Regions from separate parts of the Chryseobacterium metallicongregator genome, predicted to be linked through region 4. Evidence: riboswitches for the same ligand, from Rfam matches in the RefSeq annotation. Region 4 holds a riboswitch; each other region holds the start of a gene.

Region 1 (5,288 bases), on a different contig from region 4:
TTCCAAAGTTCTTGTCATTGGGGCAGGAGGTTTGGGAAGTCCGGTTATTCAATATCTGACTGCAGCAGGAATAGGAACTTTAGGTGTTATCGATTTTGATCATGTAGAAATTCATAATCTGAACCGGCAGATCATTCATACTGAAAACAGAGTAGGACTATCCAAAGTGAAAAGTGCTGAAATATTTGTAGAAGAACTCAATCATCAGGTTAAATTGACAGGAATTGAGGAAAGACTCAATGAAAACAATGCCGAAGAAATCATTTCCCACTACGATGTTATTGTTGACGGTTCAGACAACTTTTCCACAAGATATCTGGTGAACGATACCTGTGTAAAACTGAATAAAACTTTAGTTTACGGGAGTATTTTAGGGTTTTCAGGACAGGTTGCAGTATTTAATCGTAACGGAAGCAAAAACTTAAGAGATCTATTCCCTGAACCACCTTTCGATGAGGATGTACCGGATTGTGACAGTCTTGGCGTATTGGGAGCTCTTCCCGGAATCATAGGCAGCATGATGGCTCTTCAGGCATTAAAAATTATCACAGATCTTCCGGTTATTGTTAATCAACTGACATTGGCAGATACGCTGAATTGGAGATTTCAAACGATTGATTTTTGATGTAAATGTAAACACAAATGTCACCCATATTTTCACGAATAACACGAATTCAATATCAATAGGAACGGGCTCTGATCCTGAGCGTAGACGAAGGAAGCCCGTTTTACTTTTATAAAACCATCCACTGGCTTCAGCCAAAACTTACCAACAAATAAAAAATAGGCGCAAATCATTTTACGCCTATTTTTATTTTATTGTCAAGAAGAATTATTGTGCCTGTTGCATTACTCCTCCGTTATCTTCTTTTTTAGTCTGGTTTAGGATATTCGGATCCTCTTTTGCCAGTTTATTTCTTGTCGGAATTTTATAATTGATAGAAAATCCGAAATTTCTCGTGTCATATTTGCTACTGATCAACACCGGCGTTCCTGATGGTGGATTAGAACGTACCTGCATCATCTGTCCGTTGAAAATATCATTCGCAAAAACAGAAAGTGTCAGGCGGTTGTTCATAAACTTTTTCGTCAACGTAATATCAAGAGAGTTGTTGAATGGTTTCTCTGCTGTAAAGTAGAAATATCCCGCCTTTGGAGTCAGATAGCTATAGTTAGCTGTCAGTTTGATATCCTTAGGTAAAATAACCTGGGTCATGATATTGAAAATCCAGAAGCCTTTATTATTCAGGTTATCGATTTCATGTTTCTGATATCCTGCATATAAGTACATGAAATTAATTTTATCAGGATTGAAATTAAATTTCATGATTTCACTAAATGGCTTACTGAAAATCATAAAAGGAATCGGTAATCCCACATTGAAATTGTGAATTTTCATATTCGAAATATTCACCTGCTCGTTGTAAAGCTTTCTTCCGTCCTTTCGGATGATCTGTGCCACCTGGTTGCTTGCCGAACTTACACTATATCCGATAAATGCATAATCAAAAGCTGAAATTTTCAATTCATAATTATCAAAAATAGTAGGCTGTAGGTTAGGATTACCATTTACTTCGGTACTTGGCCCGGAGAAAGTTACGTTATTTGGGTTCAAAGCAGAAATACTCGGTAAGCTGATTTTTCTGTTGTAATTTGCCGCAATATTAACCTGGTTCATCATATTATATTGTACGCTTGCATTCGGGAAAAATTTAAACTTATTGAAAGGAATCAAATTAGCCTCCACCAGTTTCGCATCTTTATCAAAATATCTTGTTACCCCGGAAATATCATAGTTTTCAGCACGGGAACCCAATGTGAAGTCAAACTTTTTCAGTTTAGCCTGAAACTCCAAATAGGTAGAAGCGGTTTGTCTTTGATACTCTAAGTTAGTCAGTCCAAAACTTTCTGTATCATAATCCTGTCTTTCATATAATCCTCCAAAACTTACCTTTCCACCATCAAGAAGTTTGATAGGTTGGGCATAATCTACTTTGAAGTTGGCAATATTCATTACAGATTTATTGTTCAGAATATCTTTTAAACCATTGGTAGGACTGTTGATTGGTAGGTTTGGAGCGGCTGCAAATGTACCATCCTGAAAGAAATTGTCTTGAGAAAATTTACTGTCTGATCTTGTATAGCCAAACTGGAAGTCTAATTTTTGAGATTTATCTGCAAAACGTTTCTGATAGGTTACAACTGCTTCCTGTCTGAGACTATTGGTATGGGCAACATCTGAAGATGTATAAAAAGCTTCCCTTAAATCTTTTGGATTATTCTGGAAAGGCAAATCACCATGACCATTACTTAAAGTATAGTTGTCATTATTATTGTGATAAATATCGTAGTTTAATAATAATCTGTCCTGCCCCAAATCAAAAGTCAATCCGGATTTTGCAAAATATCCACGTGCGTATCTATCGGTATGGCTGCTCAAAAGTTCATCTTGTTGACCATTCAGCATACTTTCACGGTAGTTTTGACCTACGTTCAGCTGCCATCCGAAATATTTATTCCTTGCATTTAAATTAACAGAATTGGTTGTCCTGTTTCTGTATTTATCATAATTCGTGAAAGAATAATTTCCTGAATACGTAGCAGTTAAATATTTGTTGGCATTTTTATTAGTGATGATGTTCATGATGGCACCTCCGGAAGTAGCCGGAAACTCAGCACCGGGCTGGGTAATTACTTCAATTCTTTCTACAGAATTGGCAGGCATTCCTTCAAGGAAAGAGTTCAATTCATTGGACGTAATATTCAGGGGTCTTCCGTTAAGATACACTTCCAGCATTTTCCCCTGATACATCATCCCCGCGATATCGGTAGAAACAAGTCCAGGAAGTTTTTTAATTCCTTCCAGAACGTTTCCGTTATTCAGCTGAGGTTGTTCAGAAAAGTCAAAAATGGTACGGTCTGCCTTTTGCTCAACGGCTTTTTTAGTTTTGGTGATGACTACACCTTCTATTTGTTTTTCTTTAGCACCCGTAGTATTCTTTTCTTGTGAGAAAACAAAAACAGAACTTACCAGTGATAAAGCGAAAATCGTTTTTTTCATAATGTTTTAATGATATCCGGTTAGACGCTGAAAAACAGAATTTGTTACGGTAAAATGTTGAAAATCGAAAATTTAGGCTGAATTTTTTTTTTATTTATGAAATAATTATATCTTTGCCAGGTAATTATCAAGAATCTCTAGATGGGATAGCAACCTGCAAAAACAAGCAAGGTGCTGCAATCGATAAGCCGGATCTTCCGGAAAAAATGTTTATCATTCTATCATTATCCCCATCTTGAATTTTTGTTTTAAAGTTAAAATCAATGTTTAAAGACAAGGGAAATCACATTCCATCAGTAATTTTTTATTCTTCAGATCATGAAGTGAGTCTTCATTATTCTGATATGTTTTCATGCCATTTCTATATGCGCATGTGTTGTTGCTGCTAGCATTTTCTATTTCTAAAAAATAATACAAACATTCCGAACATCAATGGTAACCTTACATTTTAGGGTTACAGGATTTGTATTGCTCAAAAACAATTTTTTAATAACAAAAAGTAACAACAAACAACATGCATAATTTCAAAACAAAAATATTTGTTCCTTCTATTGCGCTTATTTCTACATTTTACTACGCCCAGACGGATACTTTACAATCAAAAAAAATAGATGATGTAGTCATCCTTGGTTCAAGAGGCTCAGGAAGATCACTGACAGATACGCCTGTTCCGGTAGATATTATTAACATATCAAAAATTTTAAAACAAAGCCCCACTAACAATATCAGTCAGGCTTTAAATTATATTGTCCCTTCGTTTTCATCCACCTCACACACCGTTAATGATGGAACTGATTTTGTAGATCCTGCTCTTTTAAGAGGGTTGGGCCCGGATCAGGTTTTGGTTTTACTCAATGGAAAAAGAAGATATCAGTCTTCATTGATTAATGTTACCCTTACACCGGGAAGAGGATCTGTAGGAACTGATCTAAATGCTATTCCGGCATTTGCTTTAGAAAAAATTGAGGTTTTAAGAGACGGTGCTTCCGCTCAATATGGTTCTGATGCCATTGCAGGAGTCGTTAACCTTGGGTTGAAAAAAAGGCTGGGACTTTCGGGACAGGTATTTTTAGGTGGATACGCTTCCTCCGTTGCCAATAATTTCTCCGGTGGAGTAGATGGACAGACTATTTCCGTAGATCTCAATTATGGAGCTAAAATAGGAAAAACAGGATTTATTAATATTACAGGTTCTACACAATATCGTGATCCCTATTCCAGAGCCGGAGTAAGAGAAGGTGATATTTTCAATGCTTATAATGCAATTAATTACAGAGCATTGCAGGATGGTATTAATATCGATGGTTTGTATAAAAATATTACGAATACGTCAAACACTCAACAGATTATTAGTACCATTAAACAATATGCAGCCAAGGTAAATTATTTCGGAACTGATTTTCAATCTCAAATTTCAGGAGCCAACAGCATTTCCGATCTTCAAAAATTATTAGGTAAAGATTTTACATCCCAGGAGCTTAATTACAGAGGATTAGAGAGAAAAGATTTCAGTTTGAGAGCCGGACAGTCTAAATTACAAGCCGGGCAGCTATTTTTCAACTCTGAAATTCCTGTGAATGATGATTGGAAATTCTACTCATTTGGTGGTTATAGTTACCGTCTTGGAAATGCCGGAGGATTTTACAGGCTGCCGAATACTGAAAGAAATATCAATGCAGTGACTCCCAATGGATATCTCCCTCAGATTGAAGCAACTGTAAATGATTATTCTCTTGCTGCCGGAATTAAAGGAAAATGGAATGGCTGGAATGTGGATTTCAGTAATACATTTGGGAAAAATACCTTTGGTTTTGGGGTTGTAAATACATTTAATACATCGCTTACAGACGGATCTCCAAGAACTTTTGATGCCGGAGGATCTGAGTTTTCACAAAATACTGTCAACCTTGATTTCTCCAAAAAGTATGATGTGCTGAAAGGATTAAATGTTGCATTCGGAGCTGAATACCGACACGAAAATTATAAAGTGAATGCAGGAAAAGAAAATTCTTACGCTTCTTACGATATCTATGGGCGTTTAGTAACTGCTAAAACTCCTGAAAATGAAAAAGTAACCGACTTCTTCGGATCTATAAGGCCAGCCGGAGCACAGGTTTTTCCAGGCTTTAGTCCGGAAAATGCCGTTTCAGGAAATAGAAACAGTATTGCTGCTTATGCTGATGCAGAGCTGGAAGTTACCGACGGCTGGCTGCTGGAAGGGGCGTTA
Region 2 (5,288 bases), on a different contig from region 4:
TCAGGATTGTCCTACCAATGGCAGCTGGAATAATTCCAATGATTTGAATAAGTTGGTTTATAATGCTGCAACAGACAGCTATTCAATTACTTTTACTCCAACAACATTCTTCGGAAGAACAGGAATCGGAAGGTTCGGGTTTTTATTAAAAGATAAAACAGGTTCCCATCAGACTTCTCCCGATATTTTTGTAAATGTAGGCGCATTAAGTTTAAGTCTTACCAATCCGTTAGCGAACAGCCTCACTTCGGTTCCGGTAGGGAATTCCATTACTATTATGGCTACAACCAATTCCAATGCAACATTTCAGTTAAAAGCAAACGGAATTGTTGTCAATTCAACAACCACTCCTTCACAGTCTTATTCCTACAGTTATACAGTTACTCAAGATACCAGCATGGAGCTTGTAGCGACTCAGGGAACCAATTCTAAAACAGCAACATTTATCTTACAGGTTCCGAGAAATGTAGTTTCTGAAGCAATACCAAACTGGATCAGACAGGGAATCAATTATCACCCGACAGATCCCACCAAGGTAGGCCTTGCTTTATACGCTCCGGGAAAAAGTTTTGTACATGTCATCGGAAGTTTCAATAACTGGGTGGTGAATGATACCTATTTAATGAAAAAAGATACCACAAATCCTGATCTCTACTGGATTGAACTCAACGGAATTACTCCTCAGCAGCTGAATACTTTCCAATACAGAACCAATGATTTGAGAAAAGTAGCAGATCCATATTCTCCACAAATTTTATCTTCTTATGATGACCTGTGGATTTCAGCTTCCACTTATCCGAATTTACCAGCATTTCCAGCAGGACAAGAGTTTGAAGTTTCAACATTCAAAACAGGTCAAACGGCTTATAACTGGCAGGTTGCCAATTTTCAAAGACCCGCAAAACAAGATCTGGTGGTCTATGAATTACTATTGAGAGATTTTACACAGGAAAAAAACTGGCAGTCACTGATCGACAAAATTTCTTATTTGAAAAACTTAAAAATCAATGCTATAGAATTGCTTCCCATCATGGAGTTTGATGGAAATCTTTCATGGGGATATAATACTTCTTTCCATTATGCATTAGACAAAGCTTATGGAACTCCGGAAAAATTCAAAGAATTTGTAGATCTATGCCACCAGAACGGAATTGCAGTCATTCTGGATGTAGCGTTTAATCATGCTACAGGACGTTCTCCTTTGGTAAGGCTGTGGAATATAGATCCGGATGGTGACGGCTATGGAAATGTTGCTCCAGACAACCCTTACTTCAACCAGGTTCCGAAACATTCATACAATGTATTCAACGATTTTAACCATACAAGTCCTTCAACGCAATATTACGTTGAAAGATGCCTTCAACAATGGTTGACAGAATATCGCATAGACGGTTTCCGTTGGGATTTAACCAAAGGATTTACTCAAAACTGTTCTGAAAATGACGAAGCCTGCACCAATTCCTATCAGCAAGACAGAGTAGATATCATGAAACACTATGCCGACAGACAATGGGCTATTGATCCGAATTCTTACATGATCTTCGAACATCTTGGAACCGATGCCGAAGAACAGCAATGGGCCAACTACAGAATTGCAGAAGGTAAAGGGGTTATGCTTTGGAATAAACAGACAGACCCTTACAATCAGAATACAATGGGGTATCAGGAAAACAGCAACTACGACCGTATGAATCACAGTCTTCACGGCTTCACCAATATGAGTGCTGTAGGCTATGGAGAAAGCCATGACGAAGAAAGACTGATGTTTAAAAACCTTGCATATGGAGCAATCAACGGAAGTTATAATGTGAAAGATCTGAATACCGCTCTTGAAAGAATGAAAACTTTCGGGGCAACCTTCTTTACCATTCCTGGTCCGAAAATGATCTGGCAATTTGGAGAACTAGGATATGAATTCAGTATCAACAGATGTGCGAATGGTACTATAGACAATGGATGCAGAACTGATGAGAAACCTGTTGCATTCACTTTAGGATATGATACCAATGCGAACAGAAAAGCAGTATATGATACTTGGGCTAAAATCATCAACATCAGAAATACCCATCAGGTTTTTAAATCTAAAACCTACAGTATAGAATCCAATAACCTTACGAACGATCCTACCGGCCTGATCACAAGAATTTATGTATATGATGCAGCTATTACAACAGGAATAAAGAATGTGGTTGTATTAGCCAATTACACGACTTCAGCACAGAATGTCGTCCCTTATTTCCCTTACACAGGTCAATGGCAGAATCTGATGGACAACAGTATTTCGAATATAGCTTCCACAACAACTCCAATCACTTTACAACCGGGAGAATTCAGGATCTTTGGAAATTATGCTGGTGCTTTATCAACCGAAGATACCAATGCAGCCAACAAATTATCCCTTCAGATTGCAGATAATCCGGTTCGAAACGGAATCGCTCAACTCGTTTTCAGTAAAGCAAAAAACGGAGAGATCCTGATTTTTGATATGACGGGTAAAAAATTGGATTCATTCAAACTGGATAAAGAGAATGGAAATTATAATATGAAGGTTAATTATCCGGCGGGAACTTATCTGTTACAGTTGAAATCAGATACAGGAATAGCCATTCAAAAGATGATGATTAAATAAAATAACTTATGAAGTTGTTGATTTTTAATATATTGAGCCATTAAGAGCTATTTAAGAAATAAAGTATTGTTAAGATGAATCATTCTGATTTTTAAGCTCAAAGCGGAGCTGATCTTAATACTCTTATCACCTTAATATCATCTTAATGTTTCAAAAATAAAACTTTAAACAATTTCTATAAAATAATGAAAGGCAGATTTGCAGTACAGCAGATCTGCTTTTTTGTACATTTAAAAAAATAGTCTACTTTTGCAGTAGATTTATCAAGAAAGGTGGAGGGATTTGGCCCGGTGAAACCTTAGCAACCTACACGTTTCCAGAAGTGTAAAGGTGCTAATTCCAACCCTTTGGGGGAGATAAGTGAAGTCAATACTCTATATGAATTCCATTTCTTGAAGTCTTGTGTATCTGCGGAAAGATCCGTCAGATTCGTATTATTAATTGGCAAGAACAAAATGAAAAAATTAAGCACAGCTGTATTATTGCTTGGAGCAATTCTGGTCGCTGCTCAGGAAAGTGAGGAAAAAGGAAAACAGATCGAAGATATTATCATCGTTGGAAACCGTAACGTCAAAAGAACAAAACTGGAGACGCCGGTTCCTGTAGATGTAATTAATATCGATAAAATCCAGAGAAGCACTCCGCAAATGACGGCTCAGGATCTCCTGAACTACGTGATTCCATCGTTCAATGCAGTGAGGCAGTCTGCTTCTGATGGGACAGAACATATTGACCCTGTTACTTTTAGAGGTATGGGACCCGATCAGGTTCTGGTTTTGCTTAACGGAAAAAGAAGACATTCCACATCATTAGTCAATTATCAGAATACGGTAGGAAATGGCTCTGTAGGAACAGATTTGAGTACCATTCCCGTAATTGCAATTGATAGAATAGAAGTATTAAGAGATGGAGCTGCTGCACAATATGGTTCTGATGCCATTGCAGGAGTTATCAATATAATTCTTAAGAAAAATACCGGAGCTTCAGCAAGTCTTACCTATGGGTTAACCGGAAGAAATGATGGTGATACTTACCAGGCAGGAGTTAATTATGGAGCCTCATTAGGAAAGAAAGAAGGCTATATTAATCTTTCATTACAGCTAAGTCACAGAGGAAAAACCACAAGAACGCAAAATCATGACCTGGATATTTTCGGAGATAATTTTGCCTATGAATTTGCTGGGGACGCAGAAGCCATAAAAGCTGCCAGAGCCGCAGATGATGCAGAAATTGCAAAAAGAGGATTAACACGTGACGATTTTAATTTTCAGATCGGAGATGCCCAGATCAGACAGGGACAGCTGTTTTTCAATTCAGAATATCCTTTTAACGATAACTTTAAACTGTATTCTTTTGGCGGTTTCAGCATCAAAGAAGGAAATGGCTTTGGTTTCAGAAGACTTCCGAGCGAAAAATCTAATGTAGTTTCGTCCATTTACCCGAACGGATTTCAGGCAACTCTGGCCTCCCAGGTATACGATGTTTCTTATGCTGTAGGAGCAAAATATAATGTCAATGACTGGTTTTTTGATCTTAGTAATACCTTTGGAAGCAATACCTTCAATTATAATGTAAACAATACGAATAACGCTTCTTTGGGAGCAAAATCTCCAACCCGTTTTTATGCCGGAGCGCATAGCTTTCTTCAAAATACCATTAATCTTGATATTTCCAAAAATATAAACCGTTTCAATATCGCATTTGGAGGAGAATTCAGATTTGAACAATACCAGATCAAGGCAGGTGATGAAGCTTCCTATACCCAATATGACATCAATGGAAACGTAGCCACTGAAGGATCAACAGTGCTTGGTGCGGGAGGATCTCAATCCTTTATCGGGTTTTCTCCAAATAATGCATTGAAGAAAGACAGACATTCCACCGCAGTGTATGCAGATGTTTCCTATGATTTAGATAAAAAATTGAATATTGATGCAGCAGCAAGATTTGAAAATTATTCAGACTTCGGAAATACACTGAATGGAAAACTTGCTGTACGATATGAATTTGTAAAGAATTATGCGGTAAGAGCAGCAGTGGGAACAGGATTCAGAGCACCATCATTGCAACAGCAGTATTTTAATAACTCTTATGCTGATATTTCTACTTCAGGCGAGAAGATTGTTACAAAGGGAATCTTTAGCAATGATAGCAAAGCCGCTGAAATTCTTGGATTTGATAAACTAAAACAGGAAACCTCTGTTAATGCAAGTGCAGGATTTACTTTAAGGCCTTTAAACAATTTGACAATCACCATAGATGGATACTGGATTAAAGTAAAAGACAGAATTGTGATCACCAGCAATATTACTGATGAAAGATTAGATCAGTTTAAGGTAGAAAGCGGAAGATTTTTTGCGAATGCTATTGATACCGAAACAAAAGGAGTTGATGTTGTAGTAACCTATGACTGGATTCTTGGCAATGGAAAATTAAATATCAATCTTGCCGGAAACTATACGGAAACCAAAATTACAGATTTCCACTTTCCGGAAAATTTAGGAACTCCGCAGAACCAGTTTTTTGGTCCGGATCAGATCAACATCATTGAAACTCTTTCTCCCAAAACAAAAGCTTCATTAGGATTAAATTATGGAATCGGGAAGTTCAATTTTCTCGTAAGAAATACCTATTTTGGTAAAGTAATAAGAGATGGCTA
Region 3 (5,288 bases), 160 kb from region 4:
AAGTTCTACTTTCAGGCTGTTTCCATAGTAATAATGGAAGCGCTGCAGACTTTCCACAATCAAAAAGTTAATGGGAAACCAGATAGGCCCACGCCAGTTGCTGTTTCCGCCAAACATTCGGCTGTCACTTTCTGCAGGAGTGTAGTACACCATATTTTCAGATCCATGTACAGAAAATACAAAAGGATTTTCTTCATATACTTTAGACATGGCACGGATTCCGTAAGAACTCAGGAACTCATTTTCATCAAGCATTCTGGTCAGAACCTTTGTTAGTCTGTTTTTTCGGAGGATGCTCATCAGGTGTTTTCGGCCTTGTCCTTCCTCGTCCCAGTGAGAAACAAGTTTGGTCAATTCCGGCTTGTTCTTTAAGATCCATTCCATTCGGGTTCTGAAATTCGGCATCTTTTCCAGTAAACGGTGGTCAACAATCTCAACGGCAAACATAGGAATCAAACCGACAATACTTCTTAATTTTAAAGAAACACTGTCTCCATTTCCAAGCTGTAGTACATCATAGAAAAATCCGTCTTCTTCATTCCAAAGTCCTTTTGTGCCTTCGCCCAGATTTTCCATAGCTTCGGCAATATAAAGATAATGCTCAAAAAACTTGATGGCCATATCTTCATATACCTGATAGTATTGGGCAAGCTCCATTGCAATACGCATCATATTCAGTGCGTACATGGCCATCCAGCTTGTTCCGTCTGCCTGTTCAAGATGCTGACCGTCCTTTAATTCCATATTCCGGTCAAAGGCTCCGATATTGTCGAGACCAAGAAACCCTCCGCCAAAGATATTTTTCCCGTTCTTATCCTTTCGGTTCACCCACCACGTGAAATTAAGAAGCAGTTTCTGGAATACTTTCTCTAAAAATAGTAAATCTGGCTTTCCATTAGTTTTTTCATCAATTTTGAAAACACGGAAGCATGACCAGGCGTGTACTGGCGGATTTACATCACTCATATTCCATTCATAGGCTGGAAGCTGTCCGTTGGGATGCATGTACCATTCCTTAGTAAGGAGCAAAAGCTGTCCCTTGGCAAATTCTGCATCGATGATCGAAAAAGGAACACAGTGAAATGCCAGATCCCACGTAGCATACCATGGATACTCCCATTTATCGGGCATGGAAATAATATCCTTATTGTGGAGATGATTCCATTCTGTATTTCTTACATAGTCGTTGAAATTTCTTGGGGCTTCAAAGTTGGGATCACCTTTCAGCCATTTTCCGATATTGTAATGGTAGAACTGTTTGTTCCAGAGAAGTCCGGCAAAAGCCTGTCTCTGCACATTTCTTTCATCTTCGTTGACAGTGTCATTCTGAATTTCTTTATAAAACTCTTCAGCTTCAGCCTCTCGTATATTGAATATTTCATCAAAATTTTCAAAAGGTTCATCAGCTTCATCCGGACATAATCTGAATTCAAAAACTTTGGATTCCCCGGCTTCAATCATTTCATCGATCAGAAAAGAAGCTTTTGTTCCCTTTTTTTCAGGATTTACCGTATTCGTTTGATGGATAATAAAATTATTGATTCCATCTTTGAAATAAGTGTTTTCAGCTGCAGGAGCTCCGTAAAGCTTAGAATTATTGGTTTCGTTATCACAAAATACGCTTTGTGTATTGGTATTTCGGGAATAAAGTTTTTTAATCGAAATACTGTCATGGCCAATGTTGATACTTCCGTCATGAGAAGCATTGATTTCTGCTTTATAGGTGTTGTATCCCCATTTCCAGTTGTTTCTGAACCAAACAGTAGGCGCTACCATAATAGGTGCTTTATGCTGACTTCGGTTACAGACCGTTACTCTGGCAAGAATATCATTGTGATCGGCTTTACAGTATTCTATGAAAATATCAAAATATTCATCATTATCGAAAATTCCTGTATCGAAAATCTCATATTCCGGTTCCTTTTTACTGCGTCTCCCGTTTTCTGCAACAAGGTCATCGTAAGGAAATTCATTAATTGGATATTTATACACCATTTTCATATAACTATGAGTAGGTGTATTATCCAGATAATAAAAGATTTCTTTGATGTCTTCCCCATGATTTCCCTGAGGGTTGCTCAATCCAAAGAATCTTTCCTTTACCATTTTGTCTTTCTTGTTCCAAAACGAAAAAGCAAAACATAAAAGCTGTTTTACATCAGAAATTCCGGCAATACCTTCTTCACCCCATCGGTAGGCATAGCTTTCTGCATTATTATGATTGGTAAAATTCCAGGCATTCCCGTTCGGGCTATAATCTTCGCGTACATTTCCCCACTGCCGGTTGCTTACATAAGGTCCCCAGTTTTTCCATTTGGTATCTTGTAATCTATCTTTTTCGGCGGTCATATCTCATCATTTTTCCATACGAAGTTAGTTTTTTTGAGAAGTAATTCCAATTTTTTTCATCTGAATAATTATTAATATTGTCTTGAAATACTTGTATTTAAAGGCTTTTTTAAATATTAAAATAATTTTTTTTTGAAATTAAAAGAAAAGAACTACCTTTGCATCATTCGTTCATTCAAATATTGAAAATGTTATCAAGAAAGGTTGAGGGATTAGACCCTATGAAACCTTAGCAACCCTTTGTGCAAGCAAAGAAGGTGCTACGTTCTACCAAATAATTTTGGACAGATAACTTACTGAAGTTCTTTTCAGCCATTTCCTGTGGCATTTTCAATTGTATTAAAATTTAATAGAATTGAAAACAGAACTAAACTATATTAATCTTACGTATCAAACTTATTCCCAAAAGGAATACTATATCTCATTAAGCTATCAGCTTTTTGGGAAAGATCTGTTTACAGCTCCAATCATTTTAATCAACCATGCTCTTACCGGAAATTCAAATGTATCCGGAGAAAAAGGTTGGTGGAAACAGCTGGTAGGAGAAAATCAGATTGTTGATACTGATCAATATACTGTTCTGTGCTTCAATATACCAGGAAACGGATACGACGATTTTTTAATTGAAGATAATGAAGACTTCACACCTTCAGATATCGCAGCGATATTTCTGAAAGGGCTTGAAGCTTTACATATCAAAAATTTATATGCCATTATCGGAGGTTCTCTGGGAGGAGGGATTGCCTGGGAAATGCTTGCCAAGCAGCCGGATCTCACAGAAATATTTATTCCTATTGCCTGTGATTACAGAACACACGATTGGCTTCATGCACAATGTCTGGTTCAGAAATTTTTATTGAATGATAAAGAAGAACCATTACAGAAAGCGAGAATTCATGCCATGTTGTGTTACAGAACGCCACAGTCACTCAATGACAGATTTCAAAACCAATATAACCAGGAAAAAAAACGCCTGGAATCAGAAGACTGGTTGGTTTATCATGGTAATGCACTAAACGAAAGGTTTAGTTTAAAAAGTTACAAGCTGATGAACCACCTCTTAATGAATATCAACGTTGCTGAAGAAGCACTGGAGAACATACAGGCACGAATGCACATGATCTCCGTAGATACAGACTTATTCTTCCCGGCTTCAGAAATCCGAATGTGTTTTGAAAACTTAAAAGAGAAAAATAAGGATGTTTCTTATCACGAGATCCAATCTATACACGGGCATGATGCCTTCCTAATGGAATATCAACAATTAAATAATATCATAAAAAACATTTTACAGAAGTAATGAAAAATGCTAACGAAATAAAATTTTTAAAGAACAGATCAATCGTCAAATTTGAAGGAGAGGATTTCCTTGGAGAAATCGGGATTGACGGACGTATTTTTAAAGCGCTTACTTTAGCACGCATCAGTGTTGGCGTAATTTCTCAACAGGCTATAGAAAACGGAATTTCTATTCTGGTTCATGAAAATGATGCAGAGAAAGCGGTTGCTTGTCTTATTGATGAATTTGAAGCAGAAAGAAAATCTGGAAAAGTTTCCCAAATTTATAGTATCAATAATGTTTCTGTGATTGGTTTTGTTGCAGAAGATTTCAATAAAGTCTTTGCAGAACTGGCACGAAATAATGTTTTCCCATTGCTTTTGAATCAGGTAGCAGGAGAAAACAGAGTGAACATCGTAGTAACATCTTCACAGGATGAAAAAACAAGAAACATCATAGAATCTGAAATTTTCAAAAAGCCGAAGACCGTTCATCTGGCCATCATTGGTCACGGAAATGTAGGAAAGACATTGATACAACAGGTTTTGGAATCTGCAGAAGAAATTAAAAAACGAAAAAAAATAGACCTTAAAGTAGTTGCAGTAGCCAACTCTAAGAAAATTGCTTTCAACAAAAAAGGTTTCGACGCCAATTGGAGTGATGAGGTTTTAACAGCAGAACATCCATCGAATGTAGAAGAACTAATCAACTTCTCTAATGAAAACCAACTGGAAAATCTGATCGTTGTGGATAATACTGCAAGCAAAGATTTTGTGAAAAATTATCATGCTTTGGCAGAAAACGGATTCGATCTGGTGTCTTCCAACAAGATTTTCAATACCCTTCCAATAGAAGAATACAGAAAACTAAGATATACGTTGAGTAAAAACAACAGACGTTATTTGTATGAAACCAATGTGGGAGCAGGATTACCGTTAATTGATACCATCAAATTATTACACCTTTCAGGAGAAAATATCACAAGAATCAAAGGAGTGTTCTCCGGAACATTGAGCTATGTTTTCAATAATTTTTCTTTGAGGAACGATAAATTCTCAACCATCATCAACGAAGCTTTGGAAAAAGGATATACAGAACCGGATCCGAGAGAAGATTTATCAGGAAATGATGTAGCAAGAAAATTATTAATTCTGGCAAGAGAATTAGACCTTATCAACGAATTCGGAGATATCAATATTCAAAATCTTGTTCCGGAAAGCTTACTTGAAGTTTCAAAATCAGAATTTCTTTCAAGACTGGAAGAGCTGGACGAAGAATACCAGAAAATAAAAGAAAATCAGGAGCCCGGACATGTATTGAGATATGTAGGTGATCTACACGGTGACTTACAGAAAGATAAAGGCGAGCTGGATGTGAAACTGATTTCTGTTCCTGCAACTTCCGCACTAGGACAGCTGAAAGGCTCAGACTCAATCTTTGAAATCTACACAGAAAGTTATGGAGAGAATCCAATCGTGATTATGGGAGCCGGAGCTGGTGCACAGGTTACAGCAAGAGGTGTATTCGGGGATATTTTAAGAGTAAGTGAAACGAAATAAATTAATGTAACAATCTACCAATCTGGCAGTGTAACCATTACTGCAATTGTCATTCTGAGCATAGCGAAGAATCTAATGGTTACCCTGCTGAATTGACAAAT
Region 4 (5,288 bases):
TAGTTCTCTATAACATAAAAAGCCTCATCACAGATGAGGCTTTTTTATTAATATTTTTTACAGTTTTCAATCAACTCATTCTGTTCATCAAGTTTTAAGACCGTTGATTTGATTGATTCTTCAGTTAAATGTTTTATGATCATAAAATGTTTTGAAGAAAAGTAAGATTCTTCGTCCAATATCTTATCTAAATACTTTGGAGTAGCGAAGGTCATCCAGTATTTTACTTTGTTGGAAAAGGTAATAGTTACTTCTATGGCATCAGATTCAATATTTTCTATTGGATCATCTATGTTAATAGAAATGATTTCCGGTTCATTGTCTGCACTGAAATACAACTTTGAATACCACCTAAGTTTTCCCTCATTATTCCAGACTTTTATATTTTCAACGTTGATTTCTTCGATAATATAAGATTTTCTCTTCGTTAATTGTCCGGAATATGGCCCAATGATTTTACAATAAATCTTATCCTTTATCTTCATCAATTATTTTCTTACTTTCCTTAATTATCTGTAGAAATCTGTAGGAATATTTAAGTTATGAAATTACTTCAGGCTCAATAAAGCCAATCTGTACCCATCCATTCCAAAGCCGGATAAAACAGCATCTGTATTCGCTGCCGTCACAGATTTCTGGCGGAATTCTTCTCTTTTGTATATATTGCTGATATGTACTTCTACTTTTGGCTTGCGGATATTCTTCAAACAATCAGCGATAGCATAAGAATAATGGGTAAATGCTCCCGGGTTAATCACCACTGCATCAAAATTATCCTCCTGAAGTCTGTTGATAAGCTCGCCCTCAATATTGGACTGATAATACTGTATTTCATGAGACTGAAACTCGGATTTTAAATTTTCCAAATAACTTTCCATGGAAACATTTCCATAAATTTCCGGTTCTCTTGTGCCTAACAGATTGAGGTTAGGGCCGTTGATGATCAAAACTTTCATACTATAAAATTAAAAAGTTTTTTCAATTAATAATACAAAAATTAAGGTCTCCTCAAATATTTATTCCATTGAATTATTAATAATGATATTTGTCATGTTTGAATAAATGATAACGACTGCAACTCCTTGTTGTAATGAGTTTTATTAAAATTTTATGTTAATTATTAAAAATTTATCATGAAAAATAAATAAGTCTACTTGTTTTGTAGACTAAAAGTTTTTAGCTTTGCAAACATATTTCGATCGGCTTATAAAGAAAGATGGAGGGAACTGACCCTGTGAAGTCTTAACAACCTACCCATTGGGCAAGGTGTTACGTTCAGCCTTTTAAGGAAAAATAAGCATTTGTTTTATCGTATTTATCGATGCCCTTTGCTGACTTTTCTGCAAAGGGCTAAATTTTAATATATGATAAATAAAATTGATTATGATTAGTAAAAATTTATTTAATTCTAAAGCTTGGATACCTCCCGTTGCTGCTTTTTTTCTGGGAATTATCAGTGTAAATGCACAGAATTCCAAGCCGAAAAAAGATAGCCTTCATGAAAAAGAGATTGATGAAGTAGTAGTGGTAGCTTACGGAAAAGCGAAAAGAAACAGCTATACCGGTTCCGTAGCTACAATTTCCAGTGATAAAATCAATAACAGACCTGTAACGAATATTACGAAAGCATTAGAAGGACAGGTTGCAGGGATTCAGACTACCAGTGCATCAGGCCAGCCAGGTGCTGTTTCTACTATCAGAATCAGAGGAATTGGCTCAATCAGTGCTTCCAGTGATCCTTTATACGTTGTAGACGGAATTCCTTTCGATGGAAACCTGAACTCTATCAGCCCAAGCGATATTGAATCAATCAGTGTTTTGAAAGATGCTACAGCAAGTGCTTTGTATGGTTCAAGGGGAGCAAACGGAATTATTATCATTACTACAAAATCAGGTAAAAAAGGAGAGGCCAGAGTTAATTTTAATATCAGTCAGGGATTCTCCGGAAGAGCCGTAAAAGATTATGAACAGGTAAATACAGATCAGTATTTTCAACTGTACTGGGAAGCATTGAGAAATGGATATCAATCCGGAAAAGTTTCTTCTCAGCAGGCAGCTCAGATGGCAACAGACAACCTTGTTTCTTCACTGGGGATTAATCCATATGGGACAACTTATCCAAAACCGGTAGGTACAGATGGAAAACTATTACCTGGCGCATCACCACTTTGGAATGATGACTGGAGAGATATCTTGCAGAGAGTGGCTTCAAGAAATCAGGTGGATCTTGATATCAGCGGAGGAAGTGAGAAAAGTAATTATTTCTTCTCTCTGGGGTATCTGGATGATAAAGGAATGGCAATTGAATCGGGATATAAAAGATATAATACCCGATTAAAGATCAATTCTGAAGTTAAAAAATGGCTGAATGTTGGGGTGAACTTAAGTTATACAAACAGTATTCAGCAGGCACCTACTTCTTCAGATTCCAAAGCCAGTAACATCATCAATGCGGCAAGATTTATTCCTTCATTCTATCCTTATTATGAAAGAAATGCTGACGGAACTTATATTTTGGATGCTGATGGAAACCCGATTTATGATTTTGGAAAATACAGACCTACGAATGCGCTTCAAAATCAGAATGCTGCTGCAACCTTACCATTAGACAAAAACGAGAATAAAGAAGATAACTTTTCAGGGAAAGGATTCATGGAATTCACTTTCTTACCGGAACTGAAATTCAAGACGAGTTTCTCTGTTGATTTGGTGAATTATAACGGACATTATTATTCAAATCCATTATTGGGGCAAGGTGCTGAAATTGGAGGTTCAGTAACGAAAACCAATACCAGAACATTATCTTATACCACCAGTAATATTCTGACGTATGATAAAAAGTTTGGAAAACATCATGTCAATGCATTGGCAGGACACGAATTCTATAAATATGATTATCAGACAATCTCCGGAACAAGAAGTCAGTTCTCGCTGCCTTATTATTATGAGCCGGATGCCGCTTCTTTACTGGGAAGTTTCAGCGGAAACAGTAATAAATTGAGTTTATTGAGTTTCCTTGGAAAAGTAGAGTATGATTACAACAATACCTATTTCTTATCTGCATCAGGAAGGGCAGACAGCTCTTCAAGATTTGCAAAAGATAACAGATGGGGAAGATTCTGGTCAGTAGGAGGTTCATGGAAGATTTCCAATGAAGAATTTATTAAAAGTTTAAACGTATTCAACCAATTGACATTGCGTGCAAGCTACGGAGGTCAGGGGAATGATAAATTGCTTAGACCCAACGGGCAGCCGCTTTATTATGCTTATCAGGAGTTGTACAGATTTATCAGCCTTGGTGGAGAACCGGGAACAACGCTGGAAAAAACGTCTACCAATAATGTGAAATGGGAAACCAACCTTAATTTAAATGTAGGATTGGAATTCGCAATTCTGAATAACAGAGTTAAAGGAAATATCGAATATTTTAAAAGAAAAAGTCAGGACCTTTTGTTTAATATGCCTGTAGCACCATCATTGGGAATCAGTGATTATCCGGCGAATATCGGAACCATTCAGAATACAGGATTTGAATTTTCATTATTCACAACACCCGTTAAGAATGATAATTTCCAATGGAATGTAGATGTGAATCTGAGTACTTTAAACAATAAGGTAACGAAACTACCCGGAGGTTCTCTTGTAGTAGGAACTAAGCTGTTGACAGTAGGAGGTTCAGTATACGACTTCTTTATTCCGGAGTGGGCTGGAGTTGATCCAAGTAATGGAAAGCCTTTGTGGAAAACAGTTGCTACCGATGCCAGCGGAAATTCAGTAGAAGGAACGACTTCGGAATATTCAAAAGCCACAAAGCTCTTACAAGGTTCAGCTTTGCCTAAACTGACAGGAGGAATCAGTACAAGTATCACCTATAAGAATTTTGATTTTTCAGGATTACTGACATTCAAAATCGGAGGAAAAATTTTAGATACCGATTATACTTCCATCATGCATAACGGAAGTGCAGGAGGACGTGCGTGGAGCGCTGAAATGCTAAACAGATGGACTCTGGAAAATCCTTATACGGATGTTCCTGGATTAAGTACAACAACGAATAACTGGACCTCAACATCTTCAAGATTCCTTTACTCCGGAACATATGCAAGACTTAAAAATGTAAGCTTAGGATATACCCTTCCTGAGGATTATTTTGAGAAAATAGGACTTAAGAAATTCAGAATTTATATCCAGGCAGAAAACCTTCTGACCTTCTATAAACATAAAGGAATGGATCCTGAGCAGGCATTGGACGGAACAACGTATTACAGATATCCTGCCATGAGAACTATCACTTTTGGGCTTCAGGCAACTCTTTAACCTTTTAAAATTGAAACAATGAAAAAATTAAAATACATATCGTTTGCACTTATCGGATTTTTGTCGCTGACAAGCTGTGAAAGTGAACTGGATACTGCTCCGACTGATCAGGCTAGCAGCGTAGAAGTTTTCAAAACAGCTGAAAGTGCAGAAACTGTAGTAAACGGTACGTGGGCAAAATTTAATAATGACGGAACAACATATGCCAATATCGGGTATTCCACAGTTTTAAGAGCCAGTGATGCGATGGGAAGTGATGTGGCTGTATTGACTAATAAATATGGTTTTGCTTCAACCTATGCATTTACTGAAATGGTAAACAGTACAGCAAGCAGACCTTTATTTATCTGGACGATGTTGTATTCCACCATTAATAATATGAACAATGTGATTACAAGAATTGATGGAACAGAAGGAAGTCAGGAGAAAAAGAATCAGGTGAAAGGTCAGGCTAAAGCATTGCGTGCTTTCTGTTATCTGAATCTGGCGAGTTTTTATCAGTTCAGCTACCTTAAAGACAAATCAGCATTGACCGCTCCAATTTATACTGAGCCATCTACAACAACTACAGTAGGGAAGAAGAGAGCAAGTCTTGAAGAAATTTATACTTTGATTAAAAGTGATCTTACTGATGCAGATAACCTGTTGAAAACTTATACTAGAAATAACAAGGATAAAATCAACCGTGCCGTAGTGAATGGGCTTTTGGCCAGAACTTACCTGAATACAGGTGAATGGAGTAAAGCTTTAGCATCTGCGAAGATTGCAAGAGAAGGATTCCCTCTGATGGCTCCTGAAAAATATAAAGATGGCTTTAATGATATCAACAATGCAGAATGGATTTGGGGTCATGGGCAAACGCAGGAACAGTCTGATGCAAGTTATGCTTTCCATTATCTGGATGTATCTTCATCAGGAAGTTATTATTACAGCTTTATGGCGGATCCTTATTTTAAAGATCTTTTTGATGG

The links. Region 4 has a riboswitch for S-adenosylmethionine ahead of REB14_RS14545 (SusC/RagA family TonB-linked outer membrane protein). Riboswitches for the same ligand answer to the same signal wherever they lie in the genome.
Region 1: another riboswitch for S-adenosylmethionine. It lies ahead of REB14_RS12820 (TonB-dependent receptor plug domain-containing protein); the one in region 4 lies ahead of REB14_RS14545 (SusC/RagA family TonB-linked outer membrane protein).
Region 2: another riboswitch for S-adenosylmethionine. It lies ahead of REB14_RS13160 (TonB-dependent receptor plug domain-containing protein); the one in region 4 lies ahead of REB14_RS14545 (SusC/RagA family TonB-linked outer membrane protein).
Region 3: another riboswitch for S-adenosylmethionine. It lies ahead of REB14_RS15375 (alpha/beta fold hydrolase); the one in region 4 lies ahead of REB14_RS14545 (SusC/RagA family TonB-linked outer membrane protein).

What each region holds. Positions count from the first base shown of each region.
Region 1 is NZ_JAVIXS010000009.1:103,654-108,941, reverse strand. Features, by position in the region: gene REB14_RS12830 (HesA/MoeB/ThiF family protein) at 1-625, shown strand, start outside; gene REB14_RS12825 (TonB-dependent receptor domain-containing protein) at 833-3,061, opposite strand; SAM-I-IV-variant riboswitch at 3,181-3,278, shown strand; gene REB14_RS12820 (TonB-dependent receptor plug domain-containing protein) at 3,576-5,288, shown strand, end outside.
Region 2 is NZ_JAVIXS010000009.1:175,713-181,000, reverse strand. Features, by position in the region: gene REB14_RS13165 (alpha-amylase family glycosyl hydrolase) at 1-2,629, shown strand, start outside; SAM riboswitch class I at 2,887-2,992, shown strand; gene REB14_RS13160 (TonB-dependent receptor plug domain-containing protein) at 3,085-5,288, shown strand, end outside.
Region 3 is NZ_JAVIXS010000014.1:401,111-406,398, forward strand. Features, by position in the region: gene REB14_RS15370 (MGH1-like glycoside hydrolase domain-containing protein) at 1-2,349, opposite strand, end outside; SAM riboswitch class I at 2,538-2,644, shown strand; gene REB14_RS15375 (alpha/beta fold hydrolase) at 2,705-3,649, shown strand; gene REB14_RS15380 (ACT domain-containing protein) at 3,649-5,187, shown strand.
Region 4 is NZ_JAVIXS010000014.1:237,190-242,477, forward strand. Features, by position in the region: gene REB14_RS14535 (hypothetical protein) at 48-485, opposite strand; gene REB14_RS14540 (type II 3-dehydroquinate dehydratase) at 549-956, opposite strand; SAM riboswitch class I at 1,202-1,300, shown strand; gene REB14_RS14545 (SusC/RagA family TonB-linked outer membrane protein) at 1,384-4,317, shown strand; gene REB14_RS14550 (RagB/SusD family nutrient uptake outer membrane protein) at 4,336-5,288, shown strand, end outside.